DNA from 2 places in the Croceimicrobium hydrocarbonivorans genome. Region 2 is predicted to be linked to the other one. Evidence: riboswitches for the same ligand, from Rfam matches in the RefSeq annotation. Region 2 holds a riboswitch; the other holds the start of a gene.

Region 1 (8,031 bases), 1.2 Mb from region 2:
CTGGTGAAGGCAATATGGATAATGCAGAGGTATTCTTGGATCCCAACACCTTTGCGGCGGATGGCAGTACCTCATTAGGCGGTATGAGCTTTACCAAAGATGGTAGCCTTTGTGCTTACCAAATTTCTGAAGGTGGATCTGACTGGCGTAAGGTGATTATCATCGATGCCGTAAGCAAAGAACAAATTGGCGATACTCTGGTAGACGTTAAATTCTCCGGCCTAAGCTGGAGAGGCAATGAAGGTTTTTACTACAGCTCCTACGATAAGCCGGTAAATGGTAGTCAGTTAACCGCCATGACCGACATGCATAAATTATACTTCCATCGCTTAGAAACTCCTCAATCGGAAGATGAATTGGTATTCGGTGGTGATGCCATGAAACGTCGTTACATCAGTGGATACGTAACCGAGGATGGAAAGTACTTAGTGATTTCAGCCGCAGAATCCACTACCGGAAACGAGTTGTATATCAAAAGATTAGACATGCCTAATGCAGCCTTTAAATCCATTATTACCGGATTCGATAGCGAGCAAGGAATTATCCATACCGATGGGGATATGATTTGGATTAAAACAAATCTGAATGCACCTAATGGCCGGGTGGTGAAAACCACTTTCCCTGCCATGGACCCAGAGAATTGGGTAGATGTAATCCCCGAAACTGAAAATGTATTGGAAATTGGTTCCGCTGGTGGTAAGTTCTTCGCGACCTATATGATTGATGCCGTTCACAAAGTGTATCAATACAATGTGGATGGGCAAATGGAACGCGAAATTGAGCTTCCTGGTCCTGGTTCTGTGGGAGGCTTTGGTGGTAAATGGGACGATAAAGAACTGTATTACAGCTTTACTTCCTATATCTATCCTGGAACAACCTTTAAATACAATATTGAAAGCGGAGCCTCAGAATTATACCGCAAGTCAGCGGTTAATTTCGATCCGGAATTATACGAGTCTAAGCAAGTATTCTATACCTCTAAAGATGGTACCAAGGTGCCCATGATTATTACCTATAAGAAGGGTATCCAATTAGACGGTACTAATCCAACTATGCTTTATGGCTACGGAGGCTTTAATGTGAGCTTAACTCCTTACTTCAGCACCAGCAATATTGTTTGGTTGCAACAAGGTGGGGTGTATGCCGTAGCTAACCTTCGTGGAGGAGGCGAGTATGGCGAAAAATGGCATGAGGCCGGTACCCTAATGAAGAAGCAAAATGTATTTGATGACTTCATTGCGGCGGGTGAATACCTGATTGCGCAGAAATACACTAGTTCTGAAAAATTGGCGATTTCAGGTGGTTCGAATGGTGGATTGCTAGTTGCCGCTACCATGACTCAGCGCCCCGATTTAATGGCAGTTGCCTTACCAGCGGTTGGTGTATTGGATATGCTCCGTTACCACAAGTTTACCGCTGGAGCGGGATGGCATACCGATTACGGTACTGCTGATGACAGCCAGGAAATGTTCCAGTACTTATATGGCTACTCTCCCTTACACAATGTAAAAGAAGGAGTAGAATATCCTGCAACTATGGTAACCACTGGCGATCATGATGATCGTGTAGTACCTGCACATAGCTTTAAGTTTGCTGCCGAATTGCAGGCTAAGTACTCTGGTTCCAGACCGATGTTAATTCGTATTGAAACCAATGCGGGTCATGGTGCCGGAAAACCAACGGATAAGATTATCCAAGAACAAGCGGATAAATGGGCATTTAGCCTTTACAATATGGGATATATGAGTTTACCTCACCCTTACTCAACAGAAACTGCCGCACATTAATTTGTGCCTTGTTATTTGAAAGCGCCCGGTTGCTATGCAGCCGGGCGCTTTGCTTTTAAACCACGGCTTCTAAAGGAGCTTTTTTCAATTTGCTGTAACGATAGCGAAAACCGCGCTGCCATTGAAAGAGATCGCTTAGTAGGGCAGAGGCGGTTGCATCGGCCCCGGCCCCGCTTCCGGAATAAAAATGTAAACCTCCAATGGCGCTGCGCACTTGAACCGCATTGCGTTCATAGTTAATTCGGTTAAACTCTGAATCCGGAGCTACGGCACTCAGCTTAATTTGTAAACTTTGAGCATCAAGCAGGGCTAAGCACTTATGGCTTAGTCCAGGTTCTAATGCTTGACTGCTCGACTCATCAATGGAGGTTCGTTCTACCTGGTTTAGGCGATATTGTTTCCCAAAGGCATGGGCAGCCAGAATCACCGCTTTGGCAGCCGCATCTTTTCCTTCCAGATCATTAGAAGGGTCACTTTCGGCAAAACCTTTGGCTTTAGCTTCGGCTAATGCTTCTTTAAAGCTCAAGCCTTCCAGCTGAATTTTACTTAGGATATAGTTACTGGTGCCATTTAAAATGGCTTCAATGCTCAGGATTTCCTCTTCCTCAAAATGGCTTTCCAAAAGCCGAATGATGGGAATGGAAGCCGCTACAGCTGCCTCGTATAAAAGCGATTGACCGCTATTTCGCTGATGGAAGATGAGTAAGTCCAAATTTTGAGCAATCATTTGCTTATTGGCACTAATTACATCTTTACCGCGCTTAAAAGCTTGAATACAGAGTTCATAAGCAGCATCCGGATCATCAATGCATTCCACAATCACTTTGATCTCCGGATCACTAAGCAAGGTCTCAAAGTTGGTACTTAGCAAATGGCTCGGCACCTTCCTTTCCTTTTCCGGGTCCTTTACAGCGATGCGACGAATATCAATGCGATCTCTATAATGCTTTTGCACCACATCATAAAGTCCCTGGCCAACGCAGCCTAAGCCCGCTAAGCCAATACAAATGGGTAAGTCCTTCATTTTATTTGACTAAGGATTTCGGTTTAGGCAAACTTTGAAAGGCGAATTCCAAGTCTTCAATCAGGTCTTCCGGATCTTCAATACCTACCGAAAGGCGAATTAATGAATCTTGGATACCGCATTGGTGGCGGACTTCAATGGGAGTTGATTTATGGGTCATTAAGGCGGGAATGCAAAGCAGACTTTTAGTGCCTCCTAAACTTTCGGCCAGTTTAAAGAGACGGGTCTTTTTCACAAATTCCAAGGCGGGTGCCTCACGATCATCTTTAAGGCTAAAGGAAATTACTCCACCAAACTTCTTTTGCTGCTGTCGGGCAGTAGCGTGGTTGGGATGGCTTTTTAAACCCGGATAATGTACTCGGTCTACGGCCGGATGTTTTTCCAGCCATTCCGCAATCTGATGGGCACTATCGCTTTGCTTGTGCACGCGCAATTCCAGAGTTTGAATTCCGCGTATGGTCAGCCAAGAGTCCCAGGGGCCAAGCACTGCACCAGTGGCATTTTGGATAAACTTGATTTTCTCGGAGTCGCTTTTGCTTTTGCAGACTACAATTCCGGCAATCACATCAGAATGACCGCCCAGATATTTGGTAGCCGAATGAATAACGATATCGGCACCTAAAAGCAGGGGCTTTTGCAAAACCGGTGAGGCGAAAGTATTATCGACCACTACCTTGATGTCTTTTTCCCGGGCCAGGAGGCTAATCGCTTCTATATCGCTAACCTTAAGGGTAGGATTGGTTGGGCTTTCCAGCCAGATGAGTCGGGTTCGCTCCGTAATGGCATTGAGGACCTGCAAGGGATCGGTTGTATCCACGTAGTTGACCTTGATCCCGAATTTCTCGTAGATGTGCGTAAAACATCGATAGGCGCCACCGTAGATGTCGTCCACTGCAATGATTTCATCGCCAGTGCTCAACAATTTGATCACGGAGTCTACAGCCGCCAAACCGCTGGCAAAGGCAAAGCCCTGATAGCCGCGCTCTAATTGGGCCAGCAGATCTTCCAGTGCCTGACGAGTAGGATTGTTGCTACGGGAATAATCAAAACCTTGGTTAACCCCCGGTGCCTCTTGCACAAAGGTTGAAGTTTGATAAATCGGAGTGCTGATCGCTCCGGTTTCAGCATTTTCGCTTAAAGCGTGAATAAGAGTTGTGCTTTCTTTCATAAGTGCTGTTTTTAAGGTTAAAATCAAACACTTATCACAGAGGGTAGAATTATAAAAACTCTCTTCCTCCTGCAAGATTTGTAGGAGGTCCGAAACACAATAGGAAAACGGAGAATCTCTCTACTTATCTTTCCACATTTCTGTGGTAGGAATTAGCACCTTTCCGCATTTGAAAACGGCAGGTTGCTAAGGTTTCACAGGGCCTGACCCTCCACCTTTCTGGATAAGCATTATTGAAAAGAACAACGCTGCAAATTTATTCGAATAAAATTTGAATCGAACAAATGCGATTTTTAGACAAGGGCTGGTTTGCCTTTTAAGATGCTGATATTCAAAGGAAAAAAATTTGAAAATATTTTAGTGCCGCCCATGAAAAAAGCCTGATCGACATGATCAGGCTTCTCAAATTATAGTGGAATTAGGTAAAATTATTCCGGCAAAAGGACCGCATCTATGAAGTGAACCACCCCATTGGTGCCAATCAAATCGCCTTGAACTAATACCGCATCTTCAGTCGCGCTATTGTTATCAATTAGCTTGATTTTGGTGCCAATATTCACAAAGAATTGGAATTTACCCCCCAGGCCATTATCTGCCAAGGTGGTGATGTTTCCTGTTTGCAATTCCGAGCTTAAAATACCGGTGTTTGTACCGTGGTAGAGTATCACATCAGCCAACTTATCCGTACCCAAGGAAGCTACCAATTCAAAGAGATTGGTCACATTGGGAGTTTGGTTTACCAGCGAATCAAAGGCTGCATTGCTAGGGGCAAAAAGGCTGTAAGTCTGACTCTCATTAGCCAGTACGGTTTTGAGGTTTCCATCTGCCAAACCAATGGCGGCTTCAAAACTGCTGTAGGCTGGATTCACCTCAATAAGGCCATAAACGGTCATGGGAAAGTTCACCGAGCTAATCGCGTGAATAGTTCCGTTATTGGCATCGATATTAGCTTCTTGAACTTGGACGGCACCATTTAATTTGAGTTGAGCTCCTTTATCAAGATAGAGGTGTAAGCTGTCTTTTTCCGCATTAATGGCCAATGTGGAATAATAGCCGCTCTGCAGTTGTACTGAAGTATAATCGCCCTTTAAAAGATGGTAAGCCAAAGCTTCTTTAAAGGCCTCCATGCCAATACCTTGAATAAGACCATCAAGATCAGAATAGCCCTGATCCGTAATCCAGGCGGTAAAAGCAGCATCGGTAGGTGCGAAAATGGTGAAGTTGCCATTGCTTTCCAGCATCGACTCCAGTCCGGTTCGTTTTAATCCATCCACCAAAATGCTAAAGCGGCTATCCGCAGAGAGGGTGGCATTTAAACTTTGACTTTGATTATTGTTGTTCGAGCCAGAGTCATCGTCATCAGAGCATGAAGCTAAGACTAAACTTAGGCTGATCAGTAGAACGCGAAAAAAGGGAAATTTCATAATCTTGGATTTTGGGTAAATCACTACAGCGAATTTGGTGATTTGATTGGCTATTCTCAAATACTAATTCAGAATCTTTTTTGTTAATTCGGGCTAATATCAATTCTGCCTCAGCAAGGATAGGAAAAAGGTATAGAATCTTTGCTAGCTTCTAAACGAGCGAGGAGCTTTGGAAGGTATATTTGATAGAGCAAAAATCGCTTTATGGAAGTCGAAATCCTCGCGCGCCTTCAATTCGCCTTTACGGTAGCTTTCCATTATATCTACCCTCCTCTAAGTATTGGCTTGGGTCTTTTAATGGTCATTTTCGAAGCATTATTTCTTCGTACTCGCAATCCCCAATATGAGCAGCTAGCAAGATTTTACACTCGCATTTTTGGATTAACCTTTGGGATTGGAGTGGCCACTGGTATTGTGATGGAATTCGAATTCGGCACCAATTGGGCAGTTTATTCGCGCTATGTGGGCGATGTGTTTGGCTCTGCCTTAGCGGCGGAAGGAATTTTCGCCTTCGCAATGGAATCGGGCTTTTTAGGCCTGCTTTTATTCGGATGGAATCGTGTAAAACCTTGGGTGCATTTTTTAGCCACGGTAATGGTATTAATTGGCTCCATGTTTTCGGCCGTTTGGATTGTGGTGGCCAACAGTTGGCAACAAACTCCCGCCGGTTTCCATGTGGTGGGTGAAGGTATAAATGCGCGCGCCGAGATCACCGATTTCTGGGCTATGGTTTTTAATCCTTCATCAGTAGATCGCCTTTGGCATGTTTGGAATGGTTCCTTTTTAGCCGGTGCTTTTTTGGTGCTCAGTATTTCCGCTTTCTACCTTATTAAAAACAAGCATGTGGCTTTAAGCCGAAAGGCCTTTAAAATTGCTCTGGTGGTAGCTACCTTTTTCTCTTTACTTCAAGCATTTAGCGGTCATTCCTCCGCCAATGTGGTGGCAGAATATCAGCCGGCAAAGTTGGCCGCATTAGAGGGGCAGTATGAAGACAGTGATGATGCCGGAATAATGATTTTAGGTTGGGTTGATGAAGAGGCCCAAAAAACGACCGGGATTGAAATTCCTTCGCTTCTTCACTTAATGACCAATAAGGAAATTGGGCAAGACACTATTCATGGCTTGAATCACTTTCCGGCGGATCAACGTCCGGAGCGCATCAATGCCATTTTCCAGTTTTACCATATTATGGTGGGTATCGGCTTTAGCTTAATCGGCCTCACTTTATTGGCTCTCTTCTTCTGGTGGCGGGGGAAATTATTCGAGCAAAAATGGTTGCTGAGAATCTTTGTGTTTTCGGTCCTTCTTCCGCAAATCGCCAATCAGTTTGGTTGGTTTTCGGCAGAAATGGGTCGACAACCCTGGGTGGTTTATGGCCTATTACGAACTAGCAATGCCCTTTCGGAAGCGGTGACAGCAGAACAGGTGCTCTTTTCCATCATCTTGTTTTTTGTGGTGTATGCATTCCTCTTTTTACTCTTCCTCTATTTGTTGAATCGTAAAATTCAACATGGGCCGGATGAAGCCGAAAAAGTGGAATACAGCGATGCGCCCAAGCGTACAATTAGTGGAATAATTAAATAATATGGAGGCAGAACTTTCTTATTTCCTGGGCATCGATTATCCAACCTGGTGGTTTTTAATAGTGGGTGGAGTATTTGCCGGTTATGCCATTTTAGATGGTTTTGATTTAGGAGCTGGAAGCATCCATCTCTTTTTAAAGAAGGAGCAAAGTCGGCGAATAGCCTTAAATGCCATCGGACCGGTTTGGGATGGCAATGAAGTTTGGTTGGTGATAGCGGGAGGGGCACTTTTTGCCGGTTTTCCGGTAGCCTATGCCTCTTTGTTTTCGGCCTTCTATATTCCCTTTATGCTCTTTTTGGTGCTCCTGATATTTCGGGCCATTGCTATTGAATTTCGTTCCAAGGAGGATATGAAATGGTGGCGAAATTTTTGGGATCGCGCCTATTTTGTGGCTAGTAATTCGCTTTCCCTCTTATTGGGAGTAGTGGTTGGGAATTTAATGATCGGCCTGCCCATAGATGAACGCGGAAACCTGGTGGGCTCTTGGTTGCAATTGCTTAATCCTTATGCCTTACTAATGGGCTTTACCATCCTCGCTCTTTTTGTGATGCACGGGATTATTTACCTCCTTCTCAAAACCGAAGGCCGTCTCTATGCCAAATTGCGCATCCTCTTAAATCGGGCGGTTATCCTCTTCATTATCGCCTTCACAGCGGCCAGTGCTTATGGCTTATATGCCTATCCCAAATTATCGGATGACTTGCAAAACTCGCTGAGCTTTTGGATTTTACCCAGCCTCGGAATCTTGAGCATTTTAAGTATACCTCAGTGGATTAAAAGACGGAAATTCCGCATTGCCTTTGTGTCTTCAGCCTTGGCCATTGCTTTGATGCTTGGGGTTTTAGCCTTTGAGCTTTATCCGGTATTACTCTATTCTACTATTGATCCGGCTTATCATATTGATATTTATTCGGCCGCTTCTTCACAAAAATCCCTGGGCATTATGCTCCTAATCGCAGCCATAGGCACTCCCTTGATCTTGGGCTATACCACCTTTGTCTTCTATACTTTTAGAGGGAAGGTACGATTGGATGAGAATAGTTA
Region 2 (8,031 bases):
TACAAAATCGGCCAAAGCCATATTGGAGGCTCCCTTTGCTTTTAAACTTTGCTGGCGCAAGCTAAGCAGCAAGGCCTTTTCCTGTCCATTCTCATAGAGCTGAATATCATCAGCCCCTTTGCGCTTCGCTTCCCAAATTCCAAAAACCCCTTTGGCTTCAATCCAGCTTTCGCTGATGATCTGATCCAACATGGCTTGAGCATCGGCAAAGAGCTTTTGCGCTTCGGCACCTACCAACTCATCTTCTAATATTCGAGGGTATTTACCATGCAATTGCCAGGTCTGAAAAAATGGGGTCCAATCAATATACTCACGCAGTACTGCCAAATCAAAGGTCAAGGCCGCTTGTCGACCTAACTTCGCCGATTTATAAATGGTATCTGCACTAAATTCCAGTTTGAGATGATTAGCTCTGGCCTCGGCAATACTTAAAAGATTACGCTCCTTTGCACGATTCAAATAGCCTTCCCGAACCTTGGCGTATTCGGCTTTCAATTGAGCACCCAGCACTTCTCTGCTACTTTTTCGGGTAAGGCTCTGTGCAATGGGCACACTGCGACTGGCATCATTTACATGCACTACAATATTGGAATATTCGGGTACAATCTTCACGGCAGTATGAGCACGAGAAGTTGTTGCGCCACCAATCATCAAAGGGATATCCAAAGATTGGCGTTCCATCTCCTTGGCCACCTCAATCATCTCATCCAAAGAAGGGGTAATCAATCCGCTTAGCCCAATTAAATCCACCTCTTCCGCTTTGGCCTTTTCGATAATTTCATGCAGGGGAACCATTACCCCCAGGTCGATAATATCAAAGTTATTACAGGCTAAAACCACCCCTACAATGTTCTTACCGATATCATGCACATCGCCCTTCACTGTGGCCATTAAGATTTTACCACGTTTAGACTGATCCGCATTCGCTGCTTTCTCCGCTTCCAAATAAGGTTCGAGATAAGCCACGGCTTTTTTCATTACTCGTGCCGACTTCACTACCTGTGGCAGAAACATTTTTCCTGATCCGAAGAGATCACCAACCACATTCATCCCATCCATTAAAGGGCCTTCGATTAAGCCTAATACCCGATCGAAATTGGGACGCGCTTCTTCTACATCCGCTTCAATAAAATCAACAATCCCTTTTACCAGGGCGTGCTCAATCCGTTTAGCCACCGGAGCATCGCGCCAAGCTAAATCCTTTTCCTTGCTGCGAGCTTCGCCTTTTACGGTTTCCGCAAAATCCAGCAATCGTTCCGTGGCATCATCCCGGCGATCGAGCAACACATCCTCCACCCTTTCCATTAGGTCTTTGGGCACCTCCTCATATACCTCCAACATACTGGGGTTTACAATGCCCATGTCCATTCCATGCTGTATACCATGGTAAAGAAAGGCGGCATGCATGGCTTCGCGCACCAATTGATTTCCGCGAAAGCTGAAAGAAACATTACTTACACCGCCACTTACCTTGGCACCGGGCAGGTTTTCCTTGATCCATTGCGTAGCCTGGAAGAAGTCCAATGCATTTTTTCGATGTTCCTCAATGCCGGTTGCTACCGGAAAAATATTAGGGTCGAAGATGATATCCTCCGCTGGGAATTTTACCCGATCTACTAATATGCGATAGGAGCGCTCGCAAATTTCAATACGACGTTGATAGGTATCAGCCTGACCTTTTTCATCGAAGGCCATTACTATTACCGCCGCCCCATAGCGACGTACCAATTTGGCCTGGCGAATAAACTCTGCTTCTCCGCCTTTAAGGCTGATGGAGTTCACCACCGATTTGCCTTGCACGCATTTTAAACCCGCCTCAATGATCTCCCATTTTGAGGAGTCAATCATAATAGGAATACGAGCAATATCTGGCTCTGCCGCAATTAAATGAAGGAACTTGACCATGGCTTCCTTGCCATCAAGCATGCCCTCATCCATATTAACATCCAAAATCTGCGCTCCGCCCTCTACCTGATCCCGAGCTACTTCCAAGGCTTCATCATAGAGATCTTCCTTAATGAGTCGCAAGAATTTCCGCGATCCGGTAACATTGGTCCGTTCTCCAACATTCACAAAATTGGAGGCTGGCGATATCGATAAAGGTTCTAATCCTGACAATCTCATAGCTGATGCTGAATTTTTCGGGGTTCGAAATTCTTTACCAATTCAGCAATCGCCTGAATATGCTCCGGGTTAGTTCCGCAACATCCACCCACCACATTGAGTAAATTCTGTTCCAGATATACTTGCAGCAAAACTTTCATTTCTTCGGGCCCCTGATCATATTCTCCAAAGGCATTGGGCAAGCCTGCATTGGGATGCGCCGATACCGGGAAAGGTGAATTACGATCCAAAATTTGGACATAAGGCCGTAATTGATCCGCGCCTAAAGCACAATTCAGTCCAATTGACATCAAGGGAACATGACTTAGGCTGGTTAAAAAAGCTTCGGTGGTTTGGCCGGATAAAGTTCGTCCCGATGCATCGGTAATCGTCCCGGAAACCATAATTGGATATTCCTTTCCCAAATCTTCAAAGAGTTCTTCCAAAGCAAAAAGGGCGGCCTTGGCATTAAGGGTATCAAATACTGTTTCCACCAATAAAATATCTACCCCTCCACGAATTAAAGCCTCAGCCTGTTCACGATAATCGCGAGCCAAAGTATCGAAGTCAATCGCTCTAAACCCGGGATTATTCACATCCGGACTTAGACTGGTGGTTTTATTAGTAGGCCCCATGGAGCCAGCTACTAAGCGAGGTTTATGTGGTTCCCTGGCCGTAAATTCATCGGCGGCCTCCCGCGCCAATCGTGCAGCGGCTTCATTAATCTCCGGCACCAAATCCTCCATATGGTAATCGGCCATGGAAACACGCGTACTATTGAAGGTATTGGTTTCAATAATATCCGCTCCCGCCGCTAGATAAGCCCGGTGTATATCCTTAATAATTTCGGCTTGAGTTAGACTGAGGAGATCATTATTCCCTTTCAAATCATAGGGATAGTCTTTAAAGCGCTCGCCACGGTAATCCGCTTCTTGCAATTTATGCCGCTGAATCATCGTGCCCATCGCACCATCCAGCACCAAAATGCGCTCCTCAAGAATCTTAAAAATATCGTCTTTGGTCATAGTTCTTTTACTATCACCTATCCCGAAAGCCCGAATGTTGTGGAATTGTTTGTTTAGAAACGCCTCTCATCTTTCCTCCGCAAATTGCTGAGGTGGGAAGTAGCACCCGCCCTAAGGGGTTGCTAAGACATCACAGGGCCCAATCCCTCCGTCTTTCTGGATAAGTACGGCAGCAAATGTAATCGCCAGAATTTACTGTTGCAAATCTTTGGGACGAATGATCCATTCCTTGGGTATTTGACGCGCCTTTTTATAATGATAACGATAGCGATATGCCGTTCCATTTGGGCCTTGCCATTCCTGCCTTAAGGTGCGATCCAAAAAATCGGATTGTATAATCGGCTGCCATTGCTTACCATGCTTAATAGACTGAAGTTGCCAACGTCCTTTTGAATTTTGTGCTAATTGTAAATCCCAATGCGATTTCCCAATCCAAAAACGATATTGCTGCCCATAATCCATGGGCGAATATTGTATGAGACCAAATGCTCCTTGATAACGACGATAGGGCATATTCAACCAGTTCTGACTTTGATCTTCCAACCAGGCCTCTCCCATCTGCTCCAGAAAAAACCAAGGTTGCACCAGCAGGGCCAATTGATCCTCTTGATTTAAATAGGGTAAACTATCAATTTGACCTTGCCAATTGAAATGAATTTCGAAGTTGCTGCTTTCGCCGGATGCGTCTTGCACTTCTATCTCTATCCAATCCAAATAATCCCGCTCCTCCATCCGATCCAGATAGATAAAAGGCAGGTATTCCAATTGATGCTTCTCGTAAGTATAAGTCTTGTAGTTCGGCTCGTAAACATAACTGGTATCCGTAGCCAGCAGAATCACATCCAAAACATTAGGGCCTGCATCTTTGGTTTCCTCCGTTTGGATGATATGATGGTCCATAATTACTAAACCATCGTAGTTGCGCTTGGCAGCCAAACGCTTTAATTCCGACCAGGGCACTTCTTTTGATTGATAACCTTCTCGCATCCCTACTACGATAGCCCGTTCCGGAGATTCTCCTAATTTGAGAATCGTCTCAGCTGAGGGATATGGGGGACTTACCAAAGCATTGGTGGGAGGCGCGAGGGTGGCCTGATAATTTCGGCAAGCACCAGCAAAGAGGCTGATTAAAAGAATTAAAATAGAGCTGAACAAGAATCGCATAGCAGAGAATTTTGCCTAAAACGATCCATGCAAAGTCGATGCCATGAAAATTGAATTGCGCCTCCTAAATCAGGAGGAAAATTTTCTACATTTGCCGCCTTAGTGGAGAAATTTGGCTGATTGCGACCACCTTAAAAAATGCTAAAACAGTTTAAGTTTTAAGCAGTGGCCTTCTTTAATCTCTCCTCTTCTAACCTTTTTAAAGAAGCATATGTCTTACTTATTCACCTCAGAGTCCGTTTCTGAAGGACATCCCGATAAAATTGCTGATCAGATTTCTGATTCCATCCTGGATCATTTCTTGGCTTTTGATCCTAACTCTAAAGTAGCCTGTGAAACTTTGGTTACTACCGGCCAGGTTGTTTTGGCGGGTGAGGTAAAATCCCAAACCTATCTCGACCTCCAGCAGATTGCCCGTAATGTGATCAACAAAATTGGTTACACCAAAAGCGAATACATGTTCGAGGGTAATTCTTGTGGTATCCTGTCGGCTATTCACGAGCAAAGTCAGGATATTAACCAAGGCGTTGACCGTGGCAATATTGAAGAGCAAGGTGCAGGAGATCAGGGTATGATGTTCGGTTACGCCACCAATGAAACTGAAAACTACATGCCTTTGGCATTGGATTTAAGTCATCGCATTTTACAAACCCTGGCCGACCTTCGTCGCGATGCCAGTGAAATCGCCTACCTCCGTCCAGATGCAAAGGCTCAGGTAACCATCGAATACGATGATGACCACAAACCTCAACGCATTGATGCCATTGTGGTATCTACCCAACACGACGATTTTGTAAAAGCGGGCAATGGTCTTAGTCAGGAGGATGCCGACATCCAAATGCTGAATAAAATTCGTGAAGACATTATCTCTATCCTTATCCCTAAAGTAAAAGCTCAGCTTAGCCCCGAATTGCAAGCTTTGTTTGGTGAGGATATTAAATACCATATTAACCCTACCGGTAAATTCGTAATTGGCGGACCACATGGCGACACGGGTCTTACCGGACGTAAGATTATCGTAGACACCTACGGAGGTAAGGGTGCTCACGGCGGTGGTGCATTTAGCGGTAAAGATCCCAGTAAGGTAGACCGCAGTGCTGCTTATGCTGCGCGTCATATTGCCAAGAACTTGGTAGCTGCTGGTGTTGCCGATCAAATTTTAGTGCAGGTATCCTACGCCATTGGTGTAGTAGAACCGATGGGTGTTTTTGTAGACACCTATGGCAGTGCAAAAGTTGATTTGAATGACGGTCAGATTGCCGCTAAGGTGATTGAACTCTTTGACCTGCGTCCAGGTTTGATCGAGAAAAACCTAAAGCTGCGTAATCCTATTTATTCGGCCTCTGCTGCCTATGGCCACATGGGACGTAAGAATGAGACCGTAAAAATGACTTTCGAACGTCCGGATGGAATTGGCACCGAAAGCAAGGAAATGGAAGTAGAACTCTTTACCTGGGAAAAACTAGACCGGGTAGCGGATGTTAAAGAAGCCTTCGGACTTTAGGACTGAATGGTTATAATATGAGAAAGCCTCCTGGATAAGGGGGCTTTTTTTTTGTTTGCGGTTTTTACCGCTTCGCTACTTACTTCACCGCCCGCTTCGCTCGAGGCACAAAGGACGCGGAGGTGCACAGAGACCAATTGTAGGGCAGGAAGTTTCATTGTTAAATAATGAGAGAGGCTTTGCGGACCTTCCAGCCTACCGGCAGGCAGGTGCTTCTTGGCGTCTTTGCGGTTAGCCTCACCGCCCGCTTCGCTCGAGAATCAGAGAGCACAGAGGGTCGCAGAGGCCTATCGGTTATTAGTGAGATACTTTGCGAAACTTTGCGAAACTTTGCTTCTTTGCGGTTAGATTCACAACTCCTTATAAATGGATGAAAAACATCTTTTATCCTCCGTCTAACCAACGACTAGCTACTGTTTCGATCAATTCTATCGTCTATAGTCTATATACTATCGTCTCAAACAATCTACCAACGACCAACTACAATCTACCAATTACTCTTCTTAATCTCCCGGCAGGCTTGAAAATACAAAGGCACTTTAATTGACCTCTGGTTCAAATTTCACCTAAACATCCTAACTCATTCTACTCCGAACTTCTTCTTCCTCACGGAAGTAATATTCATCCAGAGCATCTTCATTACTGAGACTAATGGTTTTCTGCCGCTTAGAATCTGCCAGCAACAAATTCCATTTCTTACCCAAATCCAATAAGACAGGCTTCATTTTAGGATAAACAGAAGCCAAGTCTCCAGCAATCCAAATTTCGTTAACCAGGTTTTCTTTATTAAAAGTAAAACAGATGCCCTGGCCGTTCCATCCATAGCCATGGCTCTTTTTAAGCATAAAATCCCCTGCTTGATCGCCAGTAGAGCATTCGAACCGCACTGGCAAATTAGCTTGACCTAAAACTTTCGACAGACTATCCTTTGTTATTTTTCGATCCAAAATTGGATGGCTAGGCTCAGGAAATCGAAAACCCGCTTCGCTTAAATAAGGCTTAGAACCTTTACCAGAGTTTAAATGCAGCTGGCGAAACTCCTCCTTTAAGTCCATTCGATTTTCTACCGGAAGCAGGCGTAGGATAGAATTTGGATCGGGGTTAAAATAAAATGATTGACGCTCCTTGGCTTCCCGTGCCTGTTCCCTTCTCCAGAAATAGACGAAGATGGCTATTCCAAAAAAAACAATTTTTATAAGGTAAAAATTCATGGCCTAGGTTTTAAGGCTGTGAAAATAATCAGTTTAACAGAAGTAATTAACATCGGGCCTAATACTATCTACAAGAAAAAGGCCCCCTTTCGGAGGCCTCTAATATCTAAAGTCTATTGTCTATCGTCTAAATCTATCCTTAGAACTTCAGCATCCATCCATAAGGATCTTCAGCCGCTCCACTACGGAGATCGGTAAGTTCCTTTTTGATACGCATCGCATAACCATCTTGTGGCGTTGCAATTGCATAGTCTGTTCCACGGAAACCGATTGAAGTAATGGGGCTGATTACAGCGGCCGTTCCCATACCAAAGGCTTCTTGCAAACGACCTTCTTTAGCGGCATTCACTACCTCTTCCACTTTAACCGGACGCTCTTCCACCTTCACTATACCACGATCGCGCAATAAGGTAAGGATGCTATCGCGGGTAATACCGGCCAGGATACGGTCGCTTAAGGGAGGAGTGATAAATGTATCATCAATAATAAAGGCCACATTCATGGTACCACTTTCTTCTACCAATTCATGATTGGCATGATCGGTCCAAATAACCTGAGTATAGCCTTCTTTACGAGCTTGATCGGTGGCAAAAAATGCACCTCCATAATTTCCAGCACACTTGGTAGAACCCACCCCGCCACTGGCGCTACGGGTAAAGGTTTCTTCTACTTTCACCTTCACATCCCCAGAATAATAAGGACCAACAGGTGAACAGATAATACAGAAGATGTATTTCTCGGAAGGACGAGCGGCTACAAATTCGGAGCTACCGAACATAAAAGGACGCAAGTATAAAGAGTGGTTCTCAGCTTTAGGCACCCACTGGCGATCTAAATCCACCAAGGCTTGAATCCCTTCCATGAATAAATCCTCCGGAAGCTCGGGCATAAACATACGGCGAGCAGAATGATTCAATCGCTTGGCATTGGCCTCTGGACGGAAAATCCCGATCTTACCATCTTCCATATAATAGGCTTTCTGCCCTTCGAAGATTGCCTGACCGTAGTGCAAAGTATGCATGGC

The links. A riboswitch is a leader RNA that binds a small molecule or an ion and turns the genes downstream of it on or off. The one in region 2 is predicted to bind S-adenosylmethionine.
Region 1: linked by a shared signal. The riboswitch ahead of H4K34_RS08000 (trans-sulfuration enzyme family protein) and the one ahead of H4K34_RS13510 (homocysteine S-methyltransferase family protein) in region 2 are both predicted to bind S-adenosylmethionine.

What each region holds. Positions count from the first base shown of each region.
Region 1 is NZ_CP060139.1:1,755,968-1,763,998, reverse strand. It holds gene H4K34_RS08010 (prolyl oligopeptidase family serine peptidase) at 1-1,787, shown strand, start outside; gene H4K34_RS08005 (homoserine dehydrogenase) at 1,843-2,811, opposite strand; gene H4K34_RS08000 (trans-sulfuration enzyme family protein) at 2,813-3,979, opposite strand; SAM riboswitch class I at 4,101-4,209, opposite strand; gene H4K34_RS07995 (fasciclin domain-containing protein) at 4,408-5,403, opposite strand; gene H4K34_RS07990 (cytochrome ubiquinol oxidase subunit I) at 5,608-6,987, shown strand; gene cydB (cytochrome d ubiquinol oxidase subunit II) at 6,989-8,031, shown strand, end outside.
Region 2 is NZ_CP060139.1:2,958,460-2,966,490, reverse strand. It holds gene metH (methionine synthase) at 1-2,124, opposite strand, end outside; gene H4K34_RS13510 (homocysteine S-methyltransferase family protein) at 2,121-3,128, opposite strand; SAM riboswitch class I at 3,192-3,295, opposite strand; gene H4K34_RS13505 (hypothetical protein) at 3,321-4,292, opposite strand; gene metK (methionine adenosyltransferase) at 4,504-5,796, shown strand; gene H4K34_RS13495 (hypothetical protein) at 6,372-7,007, opposite strand; gene H4K34_RS13490 (branched-chain amino acid aminotransferase) at 7,147-8,031, opposite strand, start outside.